2 linked regions of the Kordia antarctica genome follow. Each later gene encodes a partner of the first gene's protein in a complex. Links are inferred from orthologs where the notes say so. Each region holds a gene or a part of one and is shown in the gene's direction. Other genes may lie near its edges. The genes, in order: meaB and scpA.

What was found.
Region 2: the proteins of meaB (region 1) and scpA are in contact, whole or in part, in a crystal structure (PDB 8DPB), measured with the Methylorubrum extorquens proteins. The link is inferred for Kordia antarctica from one-to-one orthologs. Residues at the interface, in SOR26638.1 of Methylorubrum extorquens: Arg20, Ala21, Ala24, Arg25, Thr28, Ser32, Arg33, Arg34, His37, Thr98, Gly99, Gly100, Ser101, Ile102, Leu103, Lys106, Thr107, Ala110, Ala113, Ile114, Asp115, Arg116, Ala118, Phe119, Ile120, Arg121, Pro122, Pro124; in SOR27001.1 of Methylorubrum extorquens: Glu577, Glu578, Asn579, Asp580, Gly581, Arg582, Arg583, Arg585, His596, Ala604, Ser605, Ala608, Asp609, Gly611, Phe612, Asp613, Val614, Asp615, Ile616, Gly617, Pro618, Leu619, Glu625, Arg628, Gln629, Val631, Glu632, Asn633, Asp634, Glu661.

What each region holds. Positions count from the first base shown.
Region 1 is NZ_CP019288.1:673,402-689,402, forward strand. Bases 6,169-9,139 are described here. They hold meaB (methylmalonyl Co-A mutase-associated GTPase MeaB), read left to right. Parts: upstream 6,169-7,096; coding sequence 7,097-8,182; downstream 8,183-9,139. Other genes in these bases: IMCC3317_RS02980 (RNA polymerase sigma factor), read right to left, coding at 6,169-6,550; IMCC3317_RS02990 (hypothetical protein), read right to left, coding at 8,244-8,414; IMCC3317_RS02995 (phosphatase PAP2 family protein), read right to left, coding at 8,531-9,127. Outside these bases: IMCC3317_RS02950 (hypothetical protein), read left to right, coding at 1-736; IMCC3317_RS02955 (hypothetical protein), read left to right, coding at 977-1,657; IMCC3317_RS02960 (sensor histidine kinase), read left to right, coding at 2,323-3,102; IMCC3317_RS02965 (response regulator transcription factor), read left to right, coding at 3,210-3,851; IMCC3317_RS02970 (hypothetical protein), read right to left, coding at 3,996-5,447; IMCC3317_RS02975 (hypothetical protein), read right to left, coding at 5,437-6,021; more of IMCC3317_RS02980, read right to left, coding at 6,005-6,168; IMCC3317_RS03000 (hypothetical protein), read right to left, coding at 9,149-9,985; IMCC3317_RS03005 (hypothetical protein), read right to left, coding at 10,005-10,232; IMCC3317_RS03010 (MATE family efflux transporter), read right to left, coding at 10,219-11,610; IMCC3317_RS03015 (hypothetical protein), read left to right, coding at 11,832-12,011; IMCC3317_RS03020 (hypothetical protein), read left to right, coding at 12,092-12,289; IMCC3317_RS03025 (hypothetical protein), read left to right, coding at 12,458-12,652; IMCC3317_RS03030 (hypothetical protein), read right to left, coding at 12,778-12,972; IMCC3317_RS03035 (AraC family transcriptional regulator), read right to left, coding at 13,064-14,725; IMCC3317_RS03040 (hypothetical protein), read left to right, coding at 15,074-15,406; IMCC3317_RS03045 (phosphoribosylaminoimidazolesuccinocarboxamide synthase), read right to left, coding at 15,527-16,001. UniProt on the Escherichia coli protein: Binds and hydrolyzes GTP. Likely functions as a G-protein chaperone that assists AdoCbl cofactor delivery to the methylmalonyl-CoA mutase (MCM) ScpA and reactivation of the enzyme during catalysis.
Region 2 is NZ_CP019288.1:5,154,948-5,170,942, reverse strand. What follows is about bases 285-3,249. They hold scpA (methylmalonyl-CoA mutase), read left to right. Parts: upstream 285-683; coding sequence 684-2,816; downstream 2,817-3,249. Other genes in these bases: IMCC3317_RS21640 (hypothetical protein), read right to left, coding at 3,089-3,249; IMCC3317_RS21650 (methylmalonyl-CoA mutase subunit beta), read left to right, coding at 285-659. Also shown: more of IMCC3317_RS21650, read left to right, coding at 1-284; more of IMCC3317_RS21640, read right to left, coding at 3,250-3,658; IMCC3317_RS21635 (1-acyl-sn-glycerol-3-phosphate acyltransferase), read right to left, coding at 4,095-4,652; IMCC3317_RS21630 (iron-containing alcohol dehydrogenase family protein), read right to left, coding at 5,114-6,196; IMCC3317_RS21625 (CatA-like O-acetyltransferase), read right to left, coding at 6,243-6,866; IMCC3317_RS21620 (HAD family hydrolase), read right to left, coding at 6,866-7,564; kdsB (3-deoxy-manno-octulosonate cytidylyltransferase), read right to left, coding at 7,555-8,268; IMCC3317_RS21610 (ATP-dependent DNA helicase), read right to left, coding at 8,344-9,768; IMCC3317_RS21605 (hypothetical protein), read left to right, coding at 9,959-10,822; IMCC3317_RS21600 (DUF3822 family protein), read left to right, coding at 10,800-11,630; IMCC3317_RS21595 (RsmD family RNA methyltransferase), read left to right, coding at 11,631-12,197; ribH (6,7-dimethyl-8-ribityllumazine synthase), read right to left, coding at 12,356-12,841; IMCC3317_RS21585 (tetratricopeptide repeat protein), read right to left, coding at 12,843-13,658; DNA replication/repair protein RecF, read left to right, coding at 13,769-14,848; IMCC3317_RS21575 (DUF721 domain-containing protein), read left to right, coding at 14,854-15,150; IMCC3317_RS21570 (hypothetical protein), read left to right, coding at 15,578-15,784; IMCC3317_RS21565 (hypothetical protein), read left to right, coding at 15,960-15,995. UniProt on the Escherichia coli protein: Catalyzes the interconversion of succinyl-CoA and methylmalonyl-CoA. Could be part of a pathway that converts succinate to propionate.

The sequences.
Region 1 (16,001 bases):
ATCAACAACTACGTTTAAAGACAAAGCAATTCATTTTGAACTTGAAACTTTAGATACTTATATCAATCATTTAGAAACTATAGCTGTTTCTAAAAACATTCCGATTACAGGTCTCAGTTTTATTTTTGGCACTGATGCAAATGGCAAAAGAACAACGTTTTTAATGCCGTCTACACGAAATGTAACGCTAGATTATCAAGAATCTTTCACTATTGAAAACGGAAAATTTCTAACATTTAAACATATTAATTCTTCTTTAGAATTGCAAAATAGCTCGCAAAATGATGAAAACTTAGTATTATCAACAAATGGTTATTTGTCTTTTAATGAAGCTGTAACACTTTTTAACACCTATCAAACACAATATATTCAGCCGTTTCAAGCTAAAGTCAAAAAGGATTATTACACAAAAGCGGTTTGGTATTCGTTGGAAGAAATGAAAGGATATATTGACTATCTACAAAAGAAATCTACGAATCATAATTTAGCAATTACTGGTATTGATGTATTTTTTGGTGTGTATAATACTGATCCAAGTTTGGAATTAAAATCAAACGCGCAAACGGTTTTTCTAGTTGCGAGTGCACAACAACAAACAATTATTAATATTGAAGGGAAATCACTGAAAACCTTTATACAAAATGATTTCTTTTCAAAAGAAACTTCTACTACTGATGATGATGAAAGCTTGACTTATAATATGGGGCAATTATCTCCACCGCCAGTAAACAATTAAAAAATAACTTCCTCCAAGCCTATTTTATTTCTTCATAACATCTTATTGATTTTCTTTTTCACATACCATCTACACATAATTTTCAACATTCTACACATTTGTAGTCATTTTCTCCACTTTATTTCTTTTATCACTTTTTAGTTAAAGGGAAAAACACCCATTTTTCAAATACAAATTTTTTTTCTCGAAAGTTTGGTTAATTTTAACAAAAATTAAACAGACTAACAAAACTACAACCTTATGGAAAATTCAGTACCATTAATAATTGTTGCTTTACTCGTGGGAATTGCAATTGGTTATTTTATTTGTAAAAAATTAAGTGAGAACAACAATGGAAATCCTGATGCGAAAGCTCCTGAGGGCATCATTGAAGTAACTGATGCTGTAAACTTGCATGAAAACTATGTAGCCAAATTAAATGATCCTTCGCAAGGAACAACAACTAATCCTGATTTTAAAGAAACACAATTCGCTTGGTTTTCAATAGAGAAAATCCGTAACTATATTCAATATTTGGATAATGTAGAAAAAGTAAATCCAGAAAATCCTGAGATTTCTGGAGTTCGGGTATATTTTGGAAAATATAATCAACATAAGGATTATCCTAATCAACAAACAGTCTTCTTTACACCTACTGTTGATACAAAATTATCTGAAGAGTATCATAATATGAAAAATTTACCTTTTTCAATTATTCCAAACGATCCTTCATCTCCATTAGTTGGTAGATATAAAGTAATCACAAGATTGTTATTAGATGAACATAATGCAGATACAAGAGCGAATGAAGCTAATTTAAGTTTAGGTCATAAAACAAGTGAAAACTTAGTTCAAAAATCAAGTGCTGAAAATGATGATGATAATGGTACAAGTCTATCGTTTAATTTAGGACAATTAAGTCCGCCACCGCCGAGAGGATAATTATTTGAATAAAATTTCATGAATGAATTCTTAAATCAATTTACTTTTTCAATAAAAGATATAACACTTTATATAGAAATAACTGCTGCCATAATAGGTAGCATTTATTTCTATAAATATAAGAATTCATATCTGAGATATTTTTTAATATTCCTATGGTATGTTGTTGTAAATGAACTTATAGGAAAATATATTGCGGATGTTCTAACACACGATAATCTTATTTATTATAATGTTTATCTCTTTATAAATTTTCTTTTTCTTTTTTCAGTATATTGGCATTTCTTGAATAGAAAAAAATACAAGAAAATTGTAATCTACTTTAGTTTAACATATGCCATTTTTTTCATACTAAATGGAATTTTTATTGAAAATTATTACTCAAACCTTGTATCTATTCCATTTATTATTGGATCATGCTTTCTAATTATAACTATAATTTTCTATTTTGTAGAAATTTTGAACTCAGAAAGAGTACTATTTATGACTAGGTATCTTCTATTTTGGATTAGTGTAGGAGTATTATTATTCAATATAGGTATTATACCTTGGCTTATTTTTAGAAAGTATTTTTTTGAGACATATGAAGCTAATTTTGAATGGATGAATATTCTATCTTTGAGCTTAAGTTTAATTCTTAACATATCATATATTATAGGTTTTATATGCAGTTACAAAGTGGAGAAACAACAACCTTAGCAGCGATAGCAGCTGTTATTGCAACAATAGTTTTTATTTTACTTATTGTTGTAATTATTATACTTTTCTTGGTATTCATCAAGCGAAAGAACAAACTCTTGTCCGAAAGGCAATTAGCGCAACGAGAATTTGAAAACGCGATTGCAGAGACACAAATAGAAATCCGAGAACAAACACTTAGAAATATAAGTTGGGAATTGCACGATAATATCGGACAACTTCTGACGTTGGCTAAAATACAACTACATCAAATAGCAGATAGAAATGAAGATGTCGCGGAAGTTAGTGATACCATTTCAAAGAGTTTGACAGAGTTACGAGCGCTTTCAAAACTCATCAATCCAGATGCTTTGAAAAATCTTATGTTACCAGAAGCTTTAGGTTTGGAAGTCGCACGTTTTAATCGGTTAAATTTTATTGAAGCCACGTTAACCATAAACGGCGACGAAGAAATTATTGATGATAAAGCTGAAATTATTCTATTTCGAATCTTGCAAGAATTCTTTTCAAACACCATTAAACATGCAAAAGCTTCCACGCTTGACGTAACGCTGACGTATACACCTGAAAAACTGACAATTGCCGCAAAAGACAATGGACAAGGTTTTTCAGCATCAAATGATAAACTTACCAAAGGAATCGGATTACAAAACATGAGAAGTAGAGGAAAACTAATTGGCGCAGAAATCGAATTGGAATCTGAATTGGAAAAAGGCACAAACCTAACGATTATTCATTATCTTTAGCTTTCAAATATCGTAATTTGAATTACTTTTAGGAACATTAATTTTTAAATCTTTTAATAATTTAATCTTTCAATTATATTTAAACAACCACCAAAAATCACACAATTTTGAAAACATATTCCGTTGCAATCGTTGAAGATCATGTATTATTATCACAAGCCATTGGCGGCTTAGTCGATTCATTTGATCGCTTTAAGGTAAGTTATTTATGCAAAAATGGAAAAGAATTAATTACACGCTTGCAAGAAAATTCAAATCCGCCAGACATTGTTTTAATGGACATTAATATGCCAATTATGAATGGTATTGAAACTACGACTTGGATTACGGAACATTTTCCAAATATTGACGTTTTAGGACTTTCTATTGAAGAAGACGAACGTACCATAATTCAAATGTTACGCGCTGGTGCAAAAGGATATTTGATGAAAGATGTAGAAAAAAGTGTCTTAGAAATGGCACTGAATGAAGTTACTATCAATGGTTTTTATCATTCAAAACATGTCACGAATATTCTAATTGGTTCATTAAGCGGAAAAGGAAATAATGGCGCAAAACTGAAAGAAAATGAAATCTGTTTTATGAAGTTGGTGTGTACGGAAATGACATACAAGCAAATTGCAGATCAAATGTGTTTAAGTCCAAAAACGATTGATGGATATCGTGATGCATTATTCGAAAAATTGAGTGTAAAAAATCGAATTGGATTGGTAATTTATGCTATTAAAAATAAAATTTATTTGCCGTAGGTTTGTTGCTAGTTGCTAGTTGCTGGTTTCTAGTTATTAGCGTAAACTTATAAACCGATAAACTCATAAACTAAAAAATCGAGCATCGCGAGAAAACCTAATTCCTAATGCCTAATGCCTAATGCCTAATACCTAATACCTAAATTACGATTTCCCCTTCAACGAAACCTCACTAAACTTTGCATTAATATTAATCTCACTTCCCGAAGTATTCACTTTCTGATATCCGCGAACAATAGTATTAAACTGTGTTTTATTTTCAGTGCCAATGACTGAATCTGGATACGAAATACTAGATTTTGAACCTATATAATACAATTTAAAAGCAGCATCAGGCAATTGAATGCGCGCATCTGTATTTTCGAGAATAATATCTAACGTTTTAAAATTATCACTAACGTTATGAATCAATAATTTGCCAAAAGTTCCACTAATAATTCCCTTCTCTCCTAGCGTTCCCAAACTTACTTTGGACGAATTTGACATTAAATTAATAGCATTCACAAATTGTAAATCTACTGTATTCACAAAATTTACTTTCAATGTGCCATTATTCCATCTAGTTACATGAATAGGCGCATACGACGATTCTATCGTCGTATTTGCACCATTAATCACATTTGCATACAAAGCTGCGTGAGACAGCTTTGCGTTTACATTTTCACTTGTTGCCGCCAACGTTACTTCTCCATGTCGAACATTGAGTTTTAACTTGGTTTTCTTTGGCATTTTTATCTTGATGGTTTTCTTTACTTTATAATGTTTATTTCCTGATGAGATAAAGAAAACATCACTTTCGTTTCCATTTCTATTAAGATTAATAACACGATTATTTTGCAAGTTTGATTCTTGAATTAATTCGAATCTGTTCAATAACTCTTCTTTTTGTTTTAGCAATTCTTGCTTATTGAATGCTCTTCCTTTAGCAACAACTTTTCCTTGAATTTCTACAAGCCCCTTTTGTTGCTTTTCATTTACACTTTTCCGCAATTTATCTCGCTCTTCTTGTAGCTTCTCAAACTCAACTTTCCACTTTTCCATACCTTCTTTAAACTTCTTCTCATCAAAGCCATCTTTCCATTGCTTCTGCCATTTTTTCATATACGCTTCTCCATCTTTTTGATACGCTTCATAATCAAACTTTACACCTTCCATAGATTCCATCACTAAATTTGGCAACTCAGGAATCTCTGGGATTTCAGGCATTTCAAAAATTAATGGTCTTTGTAGTTGTTCAATAATAATTGGATCTGATAATGTAAATTGTCTGCTTTCGCCAAAAAATGAGCTGCTTCCTTTAGAAGTTACCGTTACTTTTTCGCTGTTTCCTATTGCTTCAAAATTCCACTTTTTAAAATACGCTTCTATCTCTTCTTCGGTTGCGTCTTCAATTTCAATAGTAGCAGTAATTTCGATTTTGTTTTTATTCCAAGTATCAAATTCAACATCAGCATGCGACGTATTAATTTCTAACGTAACATCTTTATTTACGGTGAAAACTTCCTTTTTTGTTCGTTTTTTTGATTGCGAATATCCAAATGTAATGATCAACAAAGCGATCAATACACATGATTTCATTTTTGATTTATGCATCATTTTCTGATTTTTTTAGTTCGTTCAATTTTTCCTTTAATTGGTATAGCAATTTCAGTCTAAACTGTAAGTTATCAATCATAGCATTAATAGTTTGCTCGTTTGGTCCTATTTCGTTCAACTCTTCTTGAAGCACTTTTTGTTCTTCATTCAACAAAGAAAGTTTTTCCATGTAGCTACTAAATAATTGTTTCCCAACTTCGGAAACTTCTACTTGTGTCAATTCATAATTGATGTTTGCTACATAATAATCTTCAATCTTTTTTAAATCGGGAGAAATATCGCCTAAGCTTACCGAAGATTTTTTAGTGGTTTCAGTATCAGTTTTCACAACTTCTTCTCCTGAAATGTCAGGTTTTTGCTGCAATTGATGATAAGTCAAACCTCCTAAACTCACAATTAAAAGTACAGCCGCAGCAATTTTATAAAAAGAGAAAGAACGCTTTTTCGTTGGCTTTTCTTTTGGTGACATCGCTGTATCCAATCGATCTAAAAAACGTGCTTCATGTCCGTCAGGCAATTCATTTTGAATATGTAACGGTTCTGTTTTCAACAAATCTTTAATATCCTGTCCCATAGTTCCTTTTTTTTAATGCTTGCTGTAATTTCTTCTTTCCTCGTAATAACTGTGTTCGTGATGCCGTTGTTGAAATATTTAATATTTCCGAAATCTCTTGATGATCGTAGCCTTCAAGTAAAAAAAGCATTACTACAATTCTATATTTCTCAGGCAAATTTTCAATCTCGTTTTTTACTTCTTCCAACGTGGTTTCATCACTTGTTTCCCAACTATCTTCATCGGCAACAATTTCTAAGTGCGCTTCATCAATAGTTAGATAATAATTTTGTTTAGCACGTAATTTGTCTAAACTCTTGTGAATGACAATCTTTTTTAACCATGCACCAAAACTGACTTCAGCCTTAAATTGATCAATTTTTTGAAATGCGTTAATAAATGCTTCTTGCATTGCATCTTCGGCATCTTCTGTATGTTTCAAGAATCGATTGGCAACAATAAACATTCCTTCACAATACTGCCTGTACAAATGCAGTTGCGCTTTCCTGTCGTTATTCTTACACTTCTTGATGAGCTCGGTTTGAAACATACTCAAGTTGACTGTTTTCTGGTTTTGGTTAATTGCTATACATCTCTAAAGACGTAACATATTTTAGAATGTTGCAATAATGTAAAAAAAACGTGCTAATTAATACGTTTTATAGTTTAAAACTTTATAATATGTTCGCTTTCGCGAGAATTTACTCATGGAGAGACTTTCCTGGATTATTGGACTTCTTGGATTTTTAGACTTTCTTAGATACTTTGATTCGTCATTACGAACGATAGTGAAGTAATCTGTAAATCGAGAAACAGATTGCCACAAGTTTTTTCAAAACTTTCGCAATGACGAATCATAATCCGAAATTGCAAAGAGTCAGATAGCAAAATTTTTGTTTAAAAGTTGAAAGATTTATAAGTTTATCTAATGTGTAAATAATTCATATACTAACATACCAAAATACTAAAAGCACTTGCATTGAGCGAAGTCGAAATGAAGCGAGTCTATTTTTAAATCTTTCAATCTTTTAATTCTTCAATCAAAAACAAAAAAATATCGTAATTTCGTTTTTATAGCTTAAATTTCATCAAACTTTTGACTTCTAAAAAAACACATACATCAGCCTTACATGAAAAAGATGGGATTTCCAAACCAGATTTTATCAGCAAAACTTCGGTGGATACTATCAAAAAGAACAGAAGAAAACAACCTTCGGTAGACGAATTGGTTACAGGAATTTTGAATCATGATAAAGTGGCTTTGAGCAGAGCAATTACGTTGGTAGAAAGTAAAAGTGTGACACATCTAGCGAAAGCTACCGAAATTATAGAGAAATGTTTGCCACATGCTAATACGTCAATTCGCATAGGAATTACAGGCGTTCCAGGTGTTGGGAAAAGTACATTTATTGAAGCTTTTGGAAAACATTTGACAGGTTTGGGCAAAAAAGTTGCCGTGTTAGCTGTTGATCCAAGTAGTTCAATTTCTAGCGGAAGTATTTTAGGCGATAAAACTCGAATGGAAGATTTAGTAAAGGATGAAAATGCTTTTATTCGTCCGTCAGCTTCTGGTGATTCACTTGGTGGCGTTGCTCGAAAAACTCGTGAAACGATTATTTTATGTGAAGCGTGTGGTTTTGATACAATTGTGATTGAAACTGTTGGCGTTGGGCAAAGTGAAACTGCCGTTCATAGTATGGTAGATTTCTTTTTATTGTTAAAATTGGCTGGCGCCGGAGATGAATTGCAAGGAATCAAACGTGGAATTATCGAAATGGCTGACGCTATTGTGATTAATAAAGCCGATGGCGATAACATAAAACGTGCGCAAATAGCGCGAACTGAATTTAAGCGCGCATTACACTTATATCCGCAGAAAGCTTCTGAATGGCTTCCTAAAGTAGTTACGGCTTCCGCCTTGAAATATGAAGGAATTGACGATGTTTGGCAACTAATTTCGGAATTCTGTGAAACGACGAAAGCAAATCATTACTTTGAAAATCATAGAAAACAACAAAATCGTTTTTGGCTGTTACAAACCATTGAAGAACGCCTGAAACATAACTTTTATAACAACGAACACGTAAAAAGTGTGTTAGACGAATATTTGAATGCTACCGAAAACAGCACAATTTCTCCGTTTCATGCTGCACAACAGTTATTGGATTTGTTGAAATTTTAAAACATATTCAAGCATAAAAAAAGCGAACCGAAGCTCGCTTAATTCATGTATTTTCTGTTTTTTACAATTCGCAATCCCAAACGGTATGACATTCGGTGTCTGTACAATTTCTTTCTGTTTCACAAGCACACCAAGAGTTATTTGTCCAGTTTCCTCCATTGAGTTGATTCACGTGTAAACTAGAAATTAAATCTTTGTTAAGTTTTAATGATGTCAGATTACTTTTTTTCATAATATAAATTTTATTTGGTTAAGTCATAAATTTAGTGAAATGAACATCATTAACATACAATTTATCAATTCATTAACAATGTTTTCAAAACTGCACTAAAGTAAAATCTATAAAATTTAAGCATATTTCCGAATCAAAAACTGTTGTAATTTAAAGATAATTCCGCCATAAATTCCACCAAAAATCATTCCTGTGAGTACATCTCCAGGAAAATGTACGCCAATGTAAATTCGGCTATAACCAACACATGCAGCCCAAAATAAAAGTATGAATACGATGTATTTGAAGTGTTTACGTAAAACCAAGCCAATAAATGTAGCTAAAGCCATTGCGTTGGAAGCATGACCTGAAAAATATCCAAATTGTCCGCCACAATAAGGTTCTAATTTACCATTTATTAAAGTCGTTTTCACCAATCGCATGTGATCTATTAAATCAGCTGTGTGACAAGGTCTTAGACGTAAAAAGAGTGTTTTTTTGAATAGATTTGCGGTTTGATCGGTAATTGTAATTAATAATGCTACCAATACAAGTGTAAAGAATATTTCTTTCTTATTGTGTGTTTTTAAGATGAGAATCAACAAAAAAGCATACAACGGAATTGCGTAGTATTTATCCGTGATAAACATCCAAAAACCGTCCCAAGTTGGCGTTCCGAGTCCATTTAAGAATAAAAATAATTCTTTGTCGTAATTTATGAGTTGATCGATCATATTTATTATATACCCAACTATTTACCTATTGAATCTAAAAGTAGAATCAACAGCAATATTCTTTTTATTGATTAAATCGTTTCGTATTTTTCCTTCAAGCGAAAGCTCATTGACTCTTGTACTACTACTTGTTGTATAAAAAGAAATTTGATCTCCGTTTGAAGAAATTATCATTTTTTGTTCAATTCTCTCAAGAGTTTTAAAGTCGTATACGAACGCGTGTGTCAAAATGTAACCACTAATAAATTCTTTATTTGTAGCATCTAAAACAGGCGGAATAAGTAAAGCATCATGTACCAAAACTACATAATCTATTTCTTTTAATTGATTCAAACCTTTGTGATAACGCGATTCAATACGAACTTTTTCGCTCATAGTAATGGAATCCATAACTGCAATGCTAGACTTTTTTTGCATAGCTTCTTCCCAAATTTCTTTGGCATTTCTTGTATCATAGGTTGATGTAGGAAATTTCAAACTATAGCCAGTTCTAGCTCGTTGAGCATTTGTTTTACGGAATGAATCGTAATTAACATTATTTTTATTATGAATAAATAATGTGTTATTCTCTGTCATTTTCAACGAATCTATGTTTATTTCTTCTTCAATAGAAGTGTCAATAATAGCAGAAATAATTTCCATTTCATCTTTGGTATGAATTACTTTGACTGCAGTATTAAATTCTTGAAGCTTTTCAATAGAAGCGACTTTGGTAATCATTGAATCTAATTCACTATTTGTTTCTGTTGCTAATTGGTTGTAGACTTCTGAGCGAATTGTTACGAATGGTTCTGGTTCAGTATTACAAGAAGTAAAAATGCACAAGCATATGCATATTAGTAGTAAAGGTGTTCTCATTTGTTAATTGTTTTTAGGATTAATCGTCATATCTAGATAATTCGCGATCATAAAAGTCGTTTGCGGCTTGGATTAAATTTTCGGATTCAGAAGCCAATTCTTTTTCGTCTTCTTTATCAAATTCTTCTAACCATTCTACTTCATCATTTTCTAGATTGATGATGAATCTTGGGAATTCGGTATGTATAATGAAAATTGCATCGGGATAATCTGTATTATCGCCCAATAAAAATTTAGGAAACTCCATAAATAGCTTGATTTTTAATAAGTTTTTTTGATAAATAATTGAATCTAATATACAATAATATTGCAGAAACGGTCAATCCGACGAGTAAACCCACCCAGATTCCTGCACTTTTGTATTCGGTGTGTAATCCGAGATAGTACGAAGTTGGAAAACCAACCATCCAATACGCGAAAAATGTGATGAATGCCGGAATTTTAACATCTTGTAAACCGCGTAAAATACCCAAACCAACCACTTGAATTCCGTCTGAAATTTGAAAGAATGCAGCAACTAAGAGTAATTTGCCCGCAACCATAATTACTTCCTGATTGTCTACAAAGTTTACAGTATCTGTTTCGTTGATATATAAGGTTGGAAACCAGTTATTAAACACCATAAACATGATTGCGAAAAATATGTCAATAATCAACACTAATAGAAAAAGAGAAAATGCAATTCGGCGTAATTCTCCAAAACGACGCAATCCTTTTTGATTTCCTACTCTGATTGTTGCCGCAACACTTAATCCCATTGCAACCATAAACGTCATGGAAGAAAGGTTTAATGCGATTTGATTTGCCGCTTGTGAATTCTTCCCTAAAATACCTGACAACCAAATGGCAGCCGTAAAAATTCCTACTTCAAAAAGCATTTGTAACGACGATGGAAAACCTAAGGAGATAATCTTTTTTAATACTGATTTTTTAATTTCTTTAAAGTTGAAATTGGTAACGTATTCTTTAAATTTGTTTTTGTAACGTAATAATAACCAGATAAATACCAACATGACTATTCGTGAAACTAAGGTTCCGATTGCTGCGCCAATAATTCCCCATTTAGGGAAAATCCAGATTCCAAAAATTAAAAAATAGTTGATAATGATGTTTACTACATTTGCCAATAATGTTGCCCACATGGCGTATTTTGTTTGCGATAAACCATCTGCAAATTGCTTAAATGCCTGAAATATAATCAACGGAATTAAGGAAGCGGCAACTAAGTTTAGATACGGAATTGCTAAATCGACAACTTCTTCTGGTTGATCCATGATGTACATTAACGGTTTGGACATAATAGCACCAACAAAAACGATAATTGCAATAATAGTACAAAGGATTAAACCATGTTTGAGCGCGCCTTTTACTTTCGCGGTATCGCCTTCAGCATCAGCTTCTGCAACTAATGTTGTAATTGCTGTTGAAAAACCGATTCCAATTGACATGGCAATGAACAGAAAACTATTACCTAATGAAACTGCTGCAAGTTCCGCAGTTCCTAATTGACCAACCATTGCATTATCTACAAAACCGACAAATGTATGTCCTAGCATTCCCAAGATAATTGGAGATGCAAGCTTCAAATTATAGGCAAATTCTCTGGTGTAGTTTTGTAAAATCACTGGTTATTTTTTCAAATGGCAAATATAGTCCACTTTTGCTTTTACAGCTACATTTCTAGCCTAATTTATCCTTTCCATTTTATAAATTGAACAGCTATAATTTGTAAACTGTGTACTAGACTCCTTTTATTTTCGAAATATGAATCGTATTTTTAATATTATAAAAAGGTGAACCCTGAAAAACCTCAAAAAGAGTAAGGACAACTTAAAACTAAAATACCATGAAAAAAGACATTTTAAACATCGTAGGAGCAACAGTTATTTCAAAAGAAAATCAAAGTCAAATAAATGGTGGCGCTGGTTACGATTTATCTAAGTGCGGATGCGATTGCGCAGGACGCGTTACTGGACCAAAATATTGTAAATGGTACACAGCTTGTCCACAAATATATACTTGTTAACAGTATTTAAAAATCTAAATAAAGGTGAACCCAGAAAAACCTCAAAAAGAGTAAGGAAAACAACTTAAAACTTAAATATCATGAAAAAAAACATTTTAAACATCGCAGGAGCAACAGCTATTTCTAAAGAAAATCAAAGTCAAATAAATGGTGGTGCAGGTTGGTCATCAAACTGTAGTGGTTGTGGATGCGATTGCGCAGGACGTGTTACAGGACCAAAATGTTGCCAGTGGACTATTGCTTGTCCTCAAGTGTATACTTGTGGCAGCGAAATATAAGTTTCCAATACATAGCTACGGTTCTGTTTTATGTTGAAGCAGAAAGGAAATAGAAACGATTTTAAACTATCATTTTAGAGTTTATTTGGTATTATATAAATATAACTTAAAGGTGAACCCTGAAAAACCTCAAAAAGAGTAAGGAAAACAACTTAAAACTTAAATATCATGAAAAACAACATTTTAAACATTAAAGGAGCAACAGCTATTTCTAAAGAAGGTCAGAGTCAAATTAATGGTGGTGCAAGCGGATGCAATTCATCAAAGTGCGGATGCGATTGTGCAGGACGTGTTACAGGACCAGCATGTTGTCAATTGATTTGGGGTTGCCTACAAGTATACACTTGTGGTAGCGACATGTAAGTTTCCAATACAAAACTTTAGTAAATTATAGATTTTCAAATAATATCTATAAAATTTAATGAACAAAAAGGCTTCTTGAAACGATTTCAAGAAGCCTTTTATATGTAAAAAATAGATTTCGCAGTTTATATATCTCCAGTTTCACAATCTAGTTGATATGAATCTGTTAGCGTTTTCCTTCCTCCTTTTGGAGTTCTTGAGTTATCAATAGTACATGGCTGTGTAGAATTTTGAACAGTTCCTTTACCAAGAATACTAAATGAATTTATTTTTGCTATTTGTATTTTTTTGAGATTTAAAAGTTTTCGTTTCGTTTTCATATGAGAATTTGTATTAGTTTCATACAAGATACATAACTGTATGTAATGAATGTTGAAATAGTATTGCTGTTTTATAAATTGAACAACCTTTTTAGCGTATTTTTTTGAGAAATGTAGATGGGTTTTCGCCTGTTTTTGATTTGAATGCACGCGAAAATGAACCATGACTCCTATAGCCTACTTCTTTGGCAATTGCCTTTATGGTATACATCCGAAACTTTTTATCATTTTCAAGCCTGTCAAGTGTATATTGAATGCGAAGGTTGTTTAGATATTCTGTAAAAGTCATCTTTTTTTGCGTATTCAAAATACTTGACAAATAGGTTGTATTTGTGTCTATTTTTTTGGCAGTCGCATATAAGTTATATTTTGGATTTAAGTAAAATTCGTGTGTTTCTAAGTTTTTTAATTTTTGAAGAATCTCATCTACAGTTTTATCACTTTTTATAGCATTTTGTGGTGCTGGTTTAGGGATAATCTTTTCTTCGGCAACAACAACAACTTTCTTTTTAGTAAATTGTTTGTACAATAAGAAACCAAATATTCCGATGACGGCAATAGCAATACATAAAAATATGTAGAATCGTTTTTTATCTTTTTGTTGTTGTGCTTGAAACTTGTTTTTAATCTTTTCAATTTCGTACTTAGTTGCAGTTTGAAGCACCGTTTCTTTATTTCCATTGGCTAGAATACTGGCGTTTAAATCTGTTGATTTTTGCCTATAGATTGATTCCTTTTCAAATTGTTTGCTGCTTTTGTAAATATTAGCTTGCAACAGTAAAACGTCATGACAATCTGTTATCAACATTTTGTTTTCTTGGTAACGTATTTCAAGATCGTTCAAAAAAGACAATGCTTCTGTGTATTCTGTTTTTTGAACATGATAATTTGCCAACAAATACATGATTTTAGAAATTTGTATATCGTTTTCTAAAACCTCAAAAATTTCTTTTGCTTTTATTAGGTTTTCATATGCTTCAGGGAAAAGTTCCTTTGCAGTATATGTTTTTCCTTTTAATTCGAATAAATACGCTTTTCCTTCAACATCGTTATAATAATCAGCGATAATAATGCCTTTATCAATGTAAAATAATGCAGAATCTAGCTTTTTTTCAGCCTGATACGCTTTTGCAATAAACATATGATAATTGATATAATTTTCTACATAATTAATTGAATCTTTTTCGATTAACTTTTTTTCTTCAATAGTAGTAATGGCTTCTTTAAAGATTTTCTTAACTTCTGCATAATTTTCAAGTTCTAAACCCAAAATCTCCATATTTCCATTAATATGAATAAGTTGTGAGGTTCTTTTATTACGCTGTGCAACTCCGTATGTGTCTAGTAAAATTTGACCCGCTTTGTATTTATTGCCCAATTCTATTTCGGTTGTTGCTATTGCTAATTTTGTTTGAATATAACGTGCGCTATCCGCATCATCAGAAATATTTTGCAATGCTTTTTCATATTCAGACATCGCATCGTTGTAAATTCCTCTACTTTGGTAAAACTCCCCTAAGTAATAATGCGCGCGATATATGTGTACAGAGTCATTCATAGTTTTTGCCTTATGAAAATACTCCATCCGAAGTTCTATCATCGAATCTATTTCAATTCCTTGATATGTTAATACAGCTTGTTCTGCTTCATCAAGAATTATTGTGATGTCTTTATTGGCTTCTTCTTGTGAAATAGTATCCGCACAAGAAAATGCTAAAAAACTAAGCAAGCATATGAGTAAAAAACGATTCATATTTATAAATTATATCCTTTTGAGAAATATACTTTTTTTACAATTAGGACAAAGAATTATCTGCCCTTTTTTTATGGGATTCCGCAATTGTACTATAAGAAACCCATTTATAATAGAAATAAACCCTTTATATTCTTTTTTAACTTCATTTTAAGAAATAAAGTAGCAACTATTTCTTCAAAAATTCATAAAAAGACATCAAATTATGATCCCTTTTTCAATTACAAATATCTGATAAACAATTTATTAGTACAAACACCTCATTATTGAATCACGTATTTGTACGTTAAATCTTTCCATTTATTGTTTATAAATTTGACATAATTATTAATCATAACAAATACTATCATGGCTGGAAAGAAATTTAACAACAAATCAAAAAATTACATCAATGTAACTTTATTAATTCGTCAAGGGACAAATATTCAAAAGCCTTCTTTAGAGCAGAAATTCTCTTTAGATGCTGGAGAATCTAAATTTGTAGAGTATGGAAATGCAACCAATATTTTCTTGAACGGTTTGGTACTTGAGTATAAGGATAAATCATCACAATCGCTTACAAATGCAAGAGAAGAAGTGATTGCTACAGGAGTTGCACCAACTTTTGATTGGGTTTTAAATACACATAGTGTTATTACCATCAACAGTACAAACGGATTGGACATTTCTGCGAGTAACTAAAAAAGTAAAAGCGGCATTTTCGTATTGAAAATGCCGCTTTTTTATGTTTTGGGTTTTGGGAATTTAAACGCAAAAGGTGTATCTCAATTTTTAAATCATTTAATTTTTTAATTAATTTAACTACTTCTTCAAAAAAGAAACTACGTTCTCCTCTATTCTGTCCATAATATTTGAAACATCGCCTTTTACAAAAGTTTCTCCTGTAATATTCTCATACAATTCTATATAACGCTCAGAAACTGAGTTGACATATTCATCGCTCATCAAAGGAATTTCTTGTCCTTCTTTTCCTTGAAAATCGTTACCAATTAGCCATTGACGGACAAATTCTTTCGATAATTGTTTTTGTGGTTGTTGCTTTTTCTGCAGTTCGTTATACGTATCCGCATAGAAATAACGGGAAGAATCTGGTGTGTGAATTTCGTCAATCAATACAATTTTTCCTTCTTTAGTTTTACCAAATTCGTATTTTGTATCAACCAAAATCAAACCTCTTTCTTTGGCGATTTTTGTTCCTTCTTTAAATAATAAATAGGTATATATTTCTAATAGAATATAATCTTCTTCAGAAACAATTCCACGAGAAAGTATATCT
Region 2 (15,995 bases), 4.5 Mb from region 1 along the record:
ATTTCTTTGAAATTGCCAAACTCAGAGCATTACGTCACTTATGGAGTATTTTGGCGAAAGAATATAATTTAGATCAAAATTGTATCATAATTGCTTCACCTTCAAAACGTAACAAAACGTTGTATGATTACAATGTAAACATGTTGCGAACCACGACAGAATGCATGAGCGCAGTTTTAGGTGGCGCAGATTTTGTGTATAATTTACCATACGATTCATTATATCATAAAGCAAACGAATTTGGAGATAGAATTTCTCGAAATCAACTCAGAATCTTAAAAGATGAAAGTTATTTTGACAAAACGAACAATCCGACAGAAGGTGCATATTACATAGAAAATATCACGAATCAACTTGCAGAAAAAGCATTGATTCTATTTAAAGACATAGAAGCTTCTGGCGGTTTCTTAAAGCAATTAAAAGCAGAAACTATCTATCGAAAGATAAAAGAAAGTGCCGAAAAAGAACAAGCTTTATTTGATGAAGGGAAAGAAGTTTTACTCGGAACTAACAAATATCCAAACTCGGAAGATCGTATGAAACACGATTTGGAAATAGAACCTTTTTCAAAAAATGAAGTGAAAAAAGTAGCAATCATTCCTATTAGTTTAAGACGTTTAGCAACGAAATTAGAAAAAGAACGCCTCAAGCAAGAGTAATTTTTCAAAAAATAAGATTATAAAATGGCTAGAAAAAATCTTCAACATATCACTTTAGGAAATTCAGCGAAAGCGATTTCAACAAAAAACGCAGAAAGTGTATTTACAACTGCGGAAGACATTGAAGTAAAAGCAACGTACAGCGAAGCAGATATGCAAGACGTAAAACACTTGGATTTTGTAGCTGGACTTGCGCCAAATCTTCGTGGACCATATTCAACAATGTTTGTTCGCCGACCTTGGACAATTCGCCAATATGCAGGATTTTCTACCGCAGAAGATAGTAATGCCTTTTACAGAAGAAACTTAGCCGCAGGACAAAAAGGGTTATCAGTTGCATTCGATTTGGCAACACATCGTGGTTATGACAGCGATCATGAACGCGTAGTTGGTGATGTTGGAAAAGCGGGCGTTGCCATTGATTCTGTGGAAGATATGAAGATTCTTTTTGATCAAATTCCATTGGATAAAATGTCGGTTTCCATGACCATGAACGGCGCAGTTTTGCCAATTATGGCGTTTTATATTGTCGCTGCAGAAGAACAAGGCGTAGATCCGAAACACTTAGCAGGAACGATTCAGAATGATATTTTAAAAGAATTTATGGTGCGGAATACGTACATTTATCCGCCATCGCCATCAATGAAAATCATTTCTGATATTTTTGAATATACATCGGAACACATGCCGAAATTTAACAGCATTAGCATTTCTGGTTATCACATGCAAGAAGCTGGCGCAACCTGCGATATTGAACTCGCATATACGTTAGCAGATGGTTTGGAATACATCCGAAAAGGTTTAGCTGCCGGAATGGACATTGACACCTTTGCGCCTCGCCTCTCTTTCTTCTGGGCAATTGGTATGAATCATTTTATGGAAATTGCAAAGTTGAGAGCTGCCAGAATGTTGTGGGCAAAACTCGTGAAACAATTCAACCCAAAAAATCAAAAATCATTATCTCTTCGTACACATTGTCAAACAAGTGGTTGGAGTCTCACAGAGCAAGATCCGTTTAACAATGTAGCACGAACCTGTATTGAAGCTTCTGCTGCAGCATTTGGCGGAACGCAAAGTTTGCATACCAATGCCTTAGATGAAGCAATTGCATTACCAACTGATTTTTCTGCACGAATTGCGCGAAACACACAAATATATTTACAAGAAGAAACGAAGATTACGAAAACGGTTGATCCTTGGGCAGGAAGTTATTATGTTGAAAAACTGACGCATGAAATCGCAAATAAAGCGATGAAACTTATTGAAGAAGTGGAAGAATTAGGCGGAATGACCAAAGCAATTGAAGCAGGAATTCCGAAGATGCGAATTGAAGAAGCAGCAGCAAGAAAACAAGCACGAATAGATTCTGGACAAGATGTCATTGTTGGTGTAAATAAATACAGACTCGAAAAAGAAGATCCTTTACATATTTTAGAAGTAGACAATCAAACCGTTCGAACTGCGCAATTGGCGCGTTTGGCAACATTGAAAGAGAACCGAAACGCTACGGAAGTTACGGAAGCGTTGGAGAAATTGACAGCAGCAGGGAAATCTGGGAATGAAAACTTACTTACGTTGGCAGTAGACGCAGCACGAAAAAGAGCAACATTAGGAGAAATCTCAGATGCACTAGAAGCTGTTTTCGGAAGATATAAAGCACAAATAAAATCATTTTCAGGCGTGTATAGCAAAGAAATAAAAGACGATAGTTCGTTTAAAAAAGCAAAAGAATTGGCAGCCAAATTTGCCGAATTAGAAGGTCGTCAACCGCGAATTATGATTGCAAAGATGGGACAAGACGGACATGATAGAGGCGCAAAAGTTGTTGCCACAGGTTATGCCGATGTTGGTTTTGACGTAGATATTGGACCATTATTCCAAACGCCTGCGGAAGCGGCAAAGCAAGCCATGGAAAACGATGTTCACATTTTAGGCGTTTCTTCATTAGCGGCTGGACACAAAACCTTAGTTCCGCAAGTAATTGCTGAGTTAAAAAAGTACGGGCGCGAAGATATTATGGTAATTGTTGGTGGCGTAATTCCGCATCAAGATTATCAATTTTTATTTGATGCTGGCGCAGTTGCCGTGTTTGGTCCTGGAACAAAAATTAGCGAAGCGGCGATTCAGTTATTGGAGATTTTGATTAATGAAGAATAATACCAATTATCACTTAAAATGAACCTAATAATTTGTTTCTATTGCGTCCATACTTCAATATAAAATAAAACCGTAACGATGCTATGCTTTAATTTTCAATTTCATCTGGACGCACTATAATTCAAATTATTTTAGGCTCATTTCAAATAACAATTGGTATAACTTCACATAAAAAAAGCAGAAAAATAAAATAATAGGTTTTTATTTTTCTGCTTTTTAATTCCAATTTTAGGAATTAATTCAAGTATATTTTTAAGCTATTTTATTGATAATTAGAATACTCCAGTTGCTACTGCATCACTGTTACTAATATCTGTTTTAGTACATTTCCCTCCATTTGCACAAGGAGAACAATATGGTAGGTCAAGGTTATCAGGATCATATTTTACCGCGCATCCTGTTGCTTCATGAGAACATTCGGAAGTCGTACAGGTTATTTTACGTGCAACTACTAATCTATATGAAGCTTCTGTTGCTAATTTTTCGGTTGATTTTATCGCTTTTACATAAAATGAAGTCCGATATGTTTTCCCTTCAAAGAGTAAATTATAGTCCTCATCTATACTAGCGACATAGACACTTGTGTAATTCTCATCGATGTTAGCGTATTTTTTCATGTTTTCGCTAAGTGTATTCAAAGCTTTTTTCGTATCGAATGTTATATATGGCATTCCATCTTTTATGTATCCAATTTCTACCCAATCAGCTTCTATAATTGGTAATTCCGATTTTGCTGCATTTTCTTCGTTTGATTGTGTGGCTTCTTGATCGCTCGTACAGCCACTTAGTAAAAAGGCGAACGCAAGTGCAATCATTGATAAGTATTTAACTGTTTTTTTCATGGTGTTGGTTATTTTATGCCCTTATTTTTGGATAAGTTGACACATTGGTATTCCACTCACTGCGCAACATAGAATACTATTATAGCGCGAAGTATCTTTTTTATTTTTACTTGGTGCTTCAACTTATTTCCACCATTTATCATAATTACGAGGTGTCAATAGGCGTTTTTATTGACTATTATAGTATTTAATTGCTGCATAACAAGAATTCCTGTTATTTCTACGACAAATGAAATCATGTGTAAAATCATGATTTTCAACTCTTTAAATTACAATAATCATATTAAAAATCAAAAAAATAAATAAGAATTTTCTACAAAACTATTTTTTACAGTATTGTCAACAAAATTTATCACAAAAAAAATACTACGAAATGTAGTATTTGTAACTTGCTTTATTAGTAAAGTTTATAAGTTTTTTTAATATATTGAGAATATTATCCATTGTACCGAAAACTCTTTTCAGGAACTTTCCCAACTACGCCTTCAAAGAATTTGTAAATGTATGCGAAGTCAGCTTCCATGTCGTCTGTTGGGTAATATGGTTTGTCTATTTTGACTTCTTTTTTGCCAAAATCGAACGCAACTAACGTAATTGGCACATTTGCTTCTTTTGCAATATAGTAGAATCCTGTGCGCAATTCGTCTACGCGTTTTCGGGTTCCTTCTGGGGCTAATGTTAAGCGGAATTCTTCTTTTCCATCAAAAACAGCTGCCATTGCTTGCACTTTGTTTTGTCCTGGTGTTCTGTCAATTGGCGCGCCGCCTGTCCAACGAAAATACCAACCAAATGGAAACTTAAATAATTCCTTTTTCCCAACGTAATTGATTTCTTTTTTAGTGATGCTTCTAATCATTAAACCAATAAAGAAATCGTGCCAGCTTGTGTGCGGCACAACCGCAACAATACATTTTTTTACTTCATCGGAAAATTCACCTTTAATTTTCCAACCCATGAGTTTGAAATAGATAAACTTGTAAATTGCTCGCATCATTTTGGGGAAGTTTTTAGTATTTCTTTTTGATAGCTTGGCTAATTTAATGAAGTTTTAAGGATTCTAATGTGTAATTGGGAGAAGTTTGTGTTTAGTTCTTGCTTCTAGCAAAATTAAAAATCTTTTATCTAAAATTAAGAAACAGATTGCTTGGTTTCACTCGCAATGATGAATTAAGAAATTTTTACATTTAAAATTCAGCATTTAACATTCATAATTCAAAACATCAGTTCGAGTGATTTTCGATAGAAAATTATATCGAAAACAACTCTAGAACGAAAACTTGCCTTTTTTATGAAACTATTTAGATTACTAGCACTTCTCGATACAACAAATCAAAGATTTGCCACTCGAAGTGACGCTTTGAAAAATTTATAATTTCTTTCGCCTTCAGCGAAAAAATCTCAATACTCAATACTAAAAACTCAGATCTAAAAAGCGGTGACTGAGCCATGTCGAAGTCACATTTTCTTATACATATTCTTCAACTTCTCACGTGTAATGATTTCTTGCCAATTTTTGCCCAACGCATTTTCCCAAAGTGGAACTAACATCAACGCGATGTCAATCATTTTGTCAAACTCTTTGTCGGTTAAATCTTTACAGATTCCTGTTGGGATTTCAATATCATGTTTACGAACCATTTTTTTGAATTCAGAAACTCCTTGCGGATAAAATTCTTCTAAATGATTGAATACTATACAATTACCAATTCCATGTTTTGTTCCTAATAAGTACGAAAGTCCGTAACTCATAGCGTGTGCGACTCCAACTTGCGAATATGCAATGCTCATTCCTCCATGCCAAGAAGCCATCATTAATTTATCTTCTGAATCTTCATCACGTACATTTTTTTCTAAGAAAACGTTTCTACATAATTCGAGTGCTTTTTCGCCATAACTCTGACTAAACGCATTCAAATAGGTTCCTGTGAGCGATTCTATACAATGAATATAACAATCCATTCCAGTGTAAAACCATTGATTTTGCGGCAAACCACGCGTCAATTCAGGATCTAACATTACTTGATCAAAAGGTGTGAAATCTGAGTTGATTCCGAGTTTTTTTTCTGGACCAGTTAAAACCGTAGTTCGCGAAACTTCCGCACCAGTTCCTGATATTGTCGGAATTCCAACATGATATACGGCTTCATTACTCACCAAATCCCAACCTTGATAATCGGCAGCGCTTCCTTCATTGGTCAACATTATTGCGACAGCTTTAGCCATATCGAGCAACGTTCCGCCACCAATTCCGATAATTCCTGACGGATTTTGTGTAAAACGCGATTTCAATTCTTCCACCAAAGCATCTACTTGCGACGTTTTGGGTTCTTCTTCTGCTGATACAAATATAATTTGATCTAAAAAACGAAGTGGAATTCTGTCTATTAGCCAAGGATTGTCTTGAAAAACCTCATCAACCAAAAAGATAAATGGCGCTTTTGTGTTTACACGTTTTGGCGTCAAAATTTCTTGTATCTGGTTAAAACTTCCTCTTCCGAAAATTACTCTGGGAACCATTGGAAAGTTTCTATACTGCATAGTTTGTTAGTTTAATAGTGTAAATATAAATATTATGATAGTTTCTTTAGTGTTTCAACAAATATTCTTGAAACTTTTCGGTAAACTGTCCTACATGATAGCCATCCATCAATGCGTGATTTACCGATATTGAAACCGTCATTTTTTTCTTTGTTTTCTCTACTTCCATTTTACTGAAAGCTATTCTTGGAACCGATTCTTTTCTTCCGTGAAACGGCTCTTTATGTCCTGTAAAACTTGCCCAAGGCAACGCTGAAACATAGATACAATCTTCACTATTTTTTGGCGGAAACAAGTCGTCTGAATTGATAATTCGTTCTTTTTCAGCTTCTATGTTTTTCCTAAATTTTTCAAAATTCACATCATAATCAATGAACGAAAAACCAAATGTTTTGTCAGGTCGCATAATCGTCGCTGACGCGTGAATTGCCTCATGAATCACAACTTCAGTATCATTTTCAATCCGATATCGAAACGCTTCCACTTCATTGATTGCTTTCATACAATCGTGCAAATAGACTGCAAAAAAGCTGTTTCCAGAAGCTTTTGCAAATTCATGTGCTTTCGTTACATTCATTGGCGCAGCAACTGCAAAAAATGGATCTTGAAACGTATTGAAAAACTCAAAATGTTTTCTACGATTCCATGTGTGTACATTTAACTTCTTCACTACAAATAGTTTAACACTTCAACAATATTTTTTACAACAATATATTCGTCAGATTCTTCATTTGGTAAAACTGTTTCATGTTGCCAAGTCGTGTGAAATGGTACATGAATCGCCTTTCCTCCTATGTTTACAATTGGCAAAACGTCTGATTTTAGTGAGTTGCCAATCATTAAAAATTCGTTTACATCTATTTCTAAATGCTGTAACAAATCTGTGTAATTTTTTTCTTTTTTATCGCTCATCACTTCTACATGATGAAAATATTTGGTCAAGCCAGATTTTTCAAGCTTGCGTTCTTGGTCGAGCAAATCGCCTTTCGTTAAGACTAATAATCTGTACTTTTTGCTTAATTGTTCTAATACTTCTTCAATTCCATCCAATAATTCTACTGGCATTTCAATCATTTCTTTGCCTAATTCGATGATTTCGGAAAGTACTTTGTTTGAAATTTTCCCGTTGGAAAGTTCAATAGCACTTTCAACCATAGACAACACAAAACCTTTAATTCCGTATCCGTAAATCGGAAGATTTTTCATTTCCAACTTGAATAATTCTTGATCAATCGTGTTTTCGGTTTCGTATGCGGATAACAATTGCGCAAATTTATGTTCTACATCTCTGAAATAGGTTTCGTTTACCCAAAGTGTATCATCGGCATCAAAAGCAATCACTTTTATTGTATCGTAGTTTATTTCCATTGTTTCTTTGCGCGTTCTAAATCTTCTGGTGTATCAATTTCTACGCCTTCTATCGTAGTTTCTACCATTTTTATTTTCTTCCCAAATTCTAAATAGCGAATGCATTCAATTTTTTCAGTAGCTTCCAAGGATTTCATTGGCAATTCATAAAAATCTAGCAATGCTTGTTTGCGAAACGCATAAATGCCTTTGTGTTTATAATATTTCGCGCCTGCATTTTCGTCTCTAGGATATGGAATTGGTGAACGTGAAAAGTATAATGCAAAGTTTCGTTGATCTACAATGACTTTCACCGTATTCGGATTTTTGATTTCGTCCCAATCTTTGATTTGCACCATTAATGAAGCCAAATCTATTTCTTTGTTTGGATCTTTATAAAAAACATTGATTACTTTTTCCAGACTTTCTTTTTCGGTAAAAGGTTCATCGCCTTGCACATTGATTACAATATCAACTTCCACATTTTGTACAGCTTCCGCAATACGATCGCTTCCAGATTCGTGCTGTTTTTGACTCATGATGACTTTTCCGCCATTGCTGATGATTTCTTCACGAATTACGTCACTATCCGTTACTACGTATACTTCTTCAAAAAGTCCGGTAGCTACAGTTGCTTCATACGTTCGGGTAATGACGGTTTTTCCGTTCAAGTCTTGCATGAGCTTCCCAGGAAATCGAGAAGCTGCATATCGAGCCGGAATCATTGCTATAATTTTCAAATGTGTTGCTTTTATGATCTCAAAAATACAATTATTTTAAATTAACACAGAATTTTTTAATTATTCTACAAAGAATTCATCAGAAAAACCGATGAGATATAATTTTTCTTCGGCACGTGTCATTGCTGTGTACAACCATCGCATATATTCTTTTCCAACGCCGTTTGGTAAATATGGTTGCTCAATGAATACTGTTTTCCATTGTCCACCTTGCGATTTGTGACAGGTTATGGCGTAACTAAATTTTACTTGTAATGCATTGAAAAATTTGTTGCCTTTTACTTTTAGAAATTTTTTATATTTCGAAGTTTCATCTGCGTAATCGTTCATGACTTCTTGATACAATCGGTTTCCATCTTCATACGGTAATGCTGGTGTTTCTGCATTAATTGTATCCAATAGCAAAACCGTTTCTAGTGGTATTTGATTTGGATAATCGACCATTCGTACGTTTACTTCTGCAAAGCGAAAACCATATAATTCTTTAATCGAAAAAATCTCTAATACTTCAATAATATCGCCATTTGCAATAAATCCTGCTTCGGAAGTTGGTGGCAACCAGAAATAATTGTTTTTAACAACCATTAAATAATCGCCCGCAGACAATTCATTTTCATTAAATAAGATGCGATTTCGAATTTGCTGATTGTAAATGTTGGCTCTTTTGTTAGATCGTACAATAATTGCCATGTCTTCTTTTCCGTCATCGGAATACGAATCGCTAATCGCATCTTGAATTTCATAGCCATCAATTAACCGAACAATATCTGGAAAATTGGAGAGTTGAAATTTAAACTCAGCGTAAAATTCGTCACGTAATTGTTCACGCAAGTTTGTCGCGTTTACTAAAATTCCAGAATCTGCATCTTGACGCACAACTTCATCTAACTCAATGACAGTAACGTTTTTATCGTAATTTAGTTCTAATGTACGTTCGTCCAACGCTGGACTTAAATCTAGTTTTACAGGCGGCAACTGTGCGGTATCTCCAATTAAAATTAATTTACAATTATGACCTGAGTAGACGTACATTATTAGATCATCTAACAACGAACCATTTTCAAATAGTTTGGAATCGCTTGGCGAATCGGGAATCATAGAAGCTTCATCTACAATAAATATCGTGTCCCGATGTTTGTTTGGTTGCAACACAAAACTTACGCCGCCGCCTTTATCTTTTTTAGGAAAGTATATTTTTCGATGAATTGTGTGTGCTTGTTGTTTGGAGTAATTACTGATTACTTTTGCCGCGCGACCTGTTGGCGCTAATAATACCGATTTCTTTTTGGTATTCCATAAATGCGTAACTAATGTACCAATAGTTGTTGTTTTTCCTGTTCCGGCATATCCTTTTAAAAGAAACAACGCATCTTTATCATCGCCATAAATAAATTCGGAAAGTTTATGTAAAACTACATCTTGTTTGAGCGTAACTTCGTGTGGAAATTTACTTTTCAATAACTTGTAAAACGTAGTTGCATCCATAATTGTAGTAATTATCGTCTTTTTACTCAATATTTTATGACGAAAGTAGAAAAGTAAATCGAATGATTGCCTATGATTTGATTATTTATAGATATAAAATGCTTTTTTTGATGAAATACTTTTACGATTCAAAAAAAATTGTAGATTTGCGTATATTGATGTTCTTAAAATTAAACTATTCTTAATAGAGATGAAACACGTAAAACAAAAATTCAATTTAGTCTTATCATTCGTAACCGCTTTTTTACTTCTACCGGCTTTATCTATAGCCCAAAATGCAGAAGTAGTTGAAAAAGGTTCATTCCAAGCATTGAAAACTCCAATTATTTTAGTCGTAGCCTTAATTGTAGCTATAGGACTGTTAATCTTAATTGAAAAAAAGGTTCCACGAAAAGTGAGACCCATATTTTCAATCGTATTTTTGTTAGCATCTGTATTTTTCGGATTTAAGATTTATATGTCAATTATGGCGCCTGTTGAGTTTAAGCAGGAAAAAGAAAAACGCTATAGTGCGGTTATCCATAATTTGAAAGATATTAGAGATTCGCAATTAGCACACAAAACAATTACTGGAAATTATGCTAAAGATTTTACAGCTTTAGAGAATTTTATAGAAACTGCTCAGTTTGCAATTGTAGAAAAAAGAGATACAAGTTATACGTATTTTGATAAAGTTTATAAAATTGATAAGCTAAAAGAAGAAGTAATTCTTGATACCTTAAGTTTTGAACCTGTAAGAGATTCATTATTTAAAGGAACTGATCGTTATAAGAAAATGAAATTTGTTCCGTATGCGAAGAATGACCAACAGGAGTTTACAATGAAAGTTGATTCTATTATTGTGAATGGCTATACAGCACCAGTATTTAAAGTTTCTGTGGATAAAACTCTTGTATTATACGATTTAGATAAAGACTTGTTAAGACAAGAAACTAGAGTCATTTCTGTAGATCAAGTTGATGGAAAAGAAATTTTCGTTGGATCGCTTGATAAAGTAAGTGATAGCGGAAACTGGCCAACAAGCTATGAAATTGAAAGCAAAAAGAAAAAATAATAATCAACCAGAATATCAAAAGTTGTCCATTCAGGTTTCACTGAATGGACTTTCTTTTTGTATCCTACATACAATTGAAAATGAAATTACGGAGCTTCGTCATTTTCAATTTACAGCTGTAACAAATCCGCTGCAATTAGAAACTGAAGTAAATGCTATATTTGAGCAACATTCAGAGCTACTAAATCAGCCGTTTCAAGCCGTTACGGTGAGTCATATCAATACCTTATCGACGTTTGTACCAAAGCCTTTGTTTTCTGATAAAAACCTCGCAGATTACCTAAAATACAATACCAAAATTTTACCAAACGATTATATTACATTTGATGTGATCACGAATAACGACATGGTAAATGTGTATATTCCGTATGTAAATATCAACAATCTGTTTTTTGAGAAATACGGTTCATTTACGTATAAACATTTTGCTACAGTATTGATAGAGAATATTTTTCAACTATCAACGAATACCGAAGAAGCTACCGTATATGTGCATGTTCAGAAGGAACAATTTGAAATTTGTATCATCCAAAACAAAAAACTACTCTTTTACAATGCTTTCGAATACTCAACTTCAGAAGATTTTATTTACTATTTACTTTTTACGATAGAACAATTAGGATTGAACACAGATACGCTTCAACTTTACTTTTTAGGCGATGTTTCTAAAGAAGATGTTTTATACACCGTTACGTATACATATGTGCGCAATGTGGATTTTCTGAAAAAAAAGTATCCATTCAATTTCAATGAACATATTGAAAAACCAGAAAGTCACCGTAATTTCACCTTACTAACAAATTTTTAGATGCGAATTATTTCAGGAAAACATAAAGGAAGAAGAATCACTGCTCCAAAAAAGCTACCTGTACGACCTACGACAGATATGGCTAAAGAATCACTTTTCAACATTTTAAATAATCATTTTTATTTTCATGAAATCAGCGTATTGGATTTATTTGCTGGAACTGGAAATATTAGTTACGAATTTGCTTCGCGCGGAACTGAAACGATTACTGCAGTTGATGGCGATTACGGTTGTGTAAGTTTTATTAAAAAAACGGCGACAGCTTTTGAACTAGATATTACAGCGATTAAAAGCGACGTTTATAAGTTTTTAGAACGAACGCGTCTTCAATCGGATGTTATATTCGCAGATCCACCATATGCGTTTACCAAAGAACAATTTGTGCGTATTACAGAAATTATATTTGAGAGAGAATTACTTTTACAAGATGGTTTTCTAATTATAGAACACGCCAAAGAGACCAAATTGGAAGATGTAGCAAACTTTAACTTTTCTAAAAACTACGGAAGTTCCGCATTTAGCTTTTTTAAACTTCCAGAAATAGAAAATTCTAACGAAGAAGAATAGCAACACGCTAGGTATTTTTAATCAAAATATATTTAAATTTCAATAATGCTCAGTCAACGAGTGAAAGATCCTGAATCAAGTTCAGGATTAGAATGCAAAAAGCCGTTAAAGAATTAATTTCCTTAACGGTTTATATATTTTTTTGAAAAGAATCTTAATTAAAAGGTTCGCAATGCTGCCATTTTAATAGCTGCAATTGCCGCTTCAATTCCTTTATTTCCATGAATTCCTCCAGAACGATCAATTGCTTGTTGCAACGTATTATCTGTCAACACACAAAAAATTACAGGAATATCTGAGTTTACATTCAAGTCTTTAATTCCGTGTGCAGTTGCGCTACATACAAAATCAAAGTGTTTCGTTTCTCCTTGAATCACGCTTCCAATCGCAATAATAGCATCTACTTCTTGCGTTTTCTGCATATGTTTTGCTCCATACACCAATTCGTAGCTTCCTGGAACATTCCAACGGATAATGTTAGCTTCTGTAACTCCATTCTCTGTTAATGCAGCAATTGCGCCTTTACAAAGTCCTTCGGTAATATTCTCGTTCCACTCAGAAACAACAATCCCAAATCGAAAATTTTTCGCATTTGGGATTGTAGCTTTATCGTAAGTAGATAAATTTTTATTTACTGTTGCCATATTATTTTTTCAAAGCTTCTGCTTTTCCTATATAAATATCTAGCATTTTTCCGTCTGCTGTATTCTTAAAGCTCTCATATTCATTTTCAATTCTATTGAAATAACCTAAAGCTTTTCCTGCTTCGCCTAAATCTAAAGCCGTAACTCCAGCTTTTAACAAATAGGTTGGTGTTGTTGCATCATTTGCGCTGTGCTTAAATGCTTTTTCATAATGTGCTAAAGCGTCTTCTTGTTGCCCTAACTGTGCAAATGCATCTCCAATAGCACCTTTCGCTTTCGCTCCGATAATAATATCATCAGATGAAAACTCTTGTAAATGCTTGATTGCTAATTTGTATTCATTTAAGTTTAAATATGCAATTCCAGCACTATAATTTGCTAAGTTCGCTGCATTTGTACCTGGATATTCAGAAATGATGTTCAAATATCCGAACTTTCCTTCTCCACCATTCAATGCTAATGTAAATAAAGAATCTCTTGTTGCAATTCCTTTTAACAGTTGATCGTTTACATTTACATTAATTGCTTGATCGAAATATGAATTTGCTTTAAATACTTCGTTTGCAGCTTCTGCTTCTTTTGGTGCAGCAAATACTTTGCTATACACTAAGTATCCTAAAAGGACAAAAGCAATCGCACCAATACCGATAAAGATATATTTTTGATTTTTTGCTACCCATTCTTCCGTTTTGGACGCAGTTTCATCTAAAGTATTAAAGACTTCTGCTGTTGTACTATCTAATTGTTCAGCAGAAACATCTTTCTCTTTATCTTCTTTAGTTTTAACTTTATATCCTCTTTTCTTATAAGTTGCCATAAATTGTATATTAATGAGCGCAAAAATAAAATTTTTAAGAGAATTAAAAGCTTATTTATTTGTTATTTTTCAATAATTTGCATTTTTATTGTAATGACGCTACTATTTTCATGTTTTTAAAGAAATTATCATTGATCAATTATAAGAATTTTGACACGAATTCTTTTGATTTTAATCCTAAAGTAAATTGTCTAGTAGGGAATAACGGAGTTGGGAAAACCAACGTGTTAGACGCTATTTACCATTTATCGTTCGGAAAAAGTTATTTTAATCCTGTGGCTTCACAGAACATTAAACACGGAGAAGAATTTTTCGTAGTGGATGGTACCTACGAAAAAGCGGAAAGAGACGAAAATATTATCTGTTCTTTGAAGAAAGGACAAAAAAAGATAGTAAAACGGAACGGAAAACCTTACGATAAGCTGTCAGAACACATCGGATTCATCCCATTAGTGATTATTTCGCCAGCAGATCGCGATTTAATTATCGAAGGAAGCGATACACGAAGAAAGTTTATGGACAGCGTTATTTCGCAATCCAATAAGCACTATTTAAAAAACCTTATCAATTACAATAAAGTGCTGTCGCAACGAAATTCGTTATTGAAGTATTTTGCGCTCAATAGTACTTTTGATGGCGTCACACTTAGCATTTATAACGATCAATTGCATGATTTAGGTACTAAAATTTACGCTGAACGCAGAAAGTTTATAGAAGCGTTTGTGCCAATTTTTATTTCGCGTTACAACGCAATTTCTAACCAAAAAGAAAATGTGAATATCAGTTATAAAAGTCAATTACATGAAAAAGATTTTCGATCTTTGTTAGAAGAAAATTTAACCAGAGACAAAGTATTGCAATATACAAGTGTTGGCGCGCACAAAGACGATTTATTATTTGCGATAGAAACCTATCCGATTAAGAAATTTGGAAGTCAAGGACAGCAAAAATCATTTCTAATTGCTTTAAAATTAGCGCAATTCGATTTCATAAAGCAATTAGTCAACGTCACTCCTATTCTATTGTTGGATGATATTTTTGACAAATTGGATGAAGAACGTGTGACACAAATAATGTCGTTAGTAAATCATGACGATTTTGGACAATTATTTATCAGCGACACGCATGTAGACAGAACGGAAGCCATTGTAAAAGAGATTCATCAATCATACGAGATTTTTAAATTATAAGTATTTTGAAGAAAAGACACACTGAACATAGAACCATTAGCGAAGTATTGAAAGATTTTGTTTCGGAACACCGATTAGAAGACGGTTTGGACAAAATTGACGCGCGTGATGCTTGGGCAAAATTGATGGGAAATGGTGTGAATACATATACGACGAATGTTATTCTTAAAAATGATACGCTTCATGTTTCGTTATCTTCTGCGGTTTTACGAGAAGAATTGAGTTACGGAAAAGAAAAAATCATTCGATTGCTGAATGAAAGTATAGGCAAAGATTTGATTAAAACGTTGATTTTAAGATAATATAGACTTCTTGGATTGTTGGACTTCTTAGACTTGCTGTCGCTCTTAGATTCTTAGACTTTCTTAGACGATTACAATCGTCTCTTCGAGTAATTTTTGTAATGTAATGGAGAAAATTGTATCGAGAAGTGCTTTGAAACTCAAAATGTAAAAGTGATTTAAAAATAAAATCGTAACCTACATAGTTCATTACTGTCCTTGCGAAAATTTTGCAAAAATTTGTGGCAATCTGTTTCTCGACAAGCAGATTACTTCGTTGTTTCCTCCTCTTAATGACACACACGCTAGCGAAATTTTTTCAACTTGTGCCGACAAACAAATTGAAATATTTGTGAATTCTTGGCAAAAAAAAACAAACATACGGAATCCCGTAAAGTTCTCAATACCATATAACTTAACTTTGAATATAACATTTAAAAAATAAGATATGGCTAATTATTACGTTAACAAAAACTCACAATCTAACGGAGATCACGAAGTGCATACATCTGGATGCAGTTGGCTTCCCAAAGAAGAAAATAGAATTTATTTAGGGAATTTTGATAATTGCAAAGATGCTGTCAAAAAAGCAAAAGGTCATTATGATAAAACAAATGGTTGTTATTATTGCGCTAACGATTGTCATACAACTTAGTTATTTTTATCACTTTTGAGAGTTTATTTTCACAAGCAGCAAAAAAACATTCTTGAATTCGTGGCAAAAATATTCTCTTAAGTTTATTTTTCTAAGTTTTCATCGGTACAAGTTGAAAAACTCGCGCTGGCGGTAAGCTAGAAGCAGTCACAAAACATTTTAAAATAAATCAATTATGAGTATACCAAGTTTTATGGCAGATCAAATCACT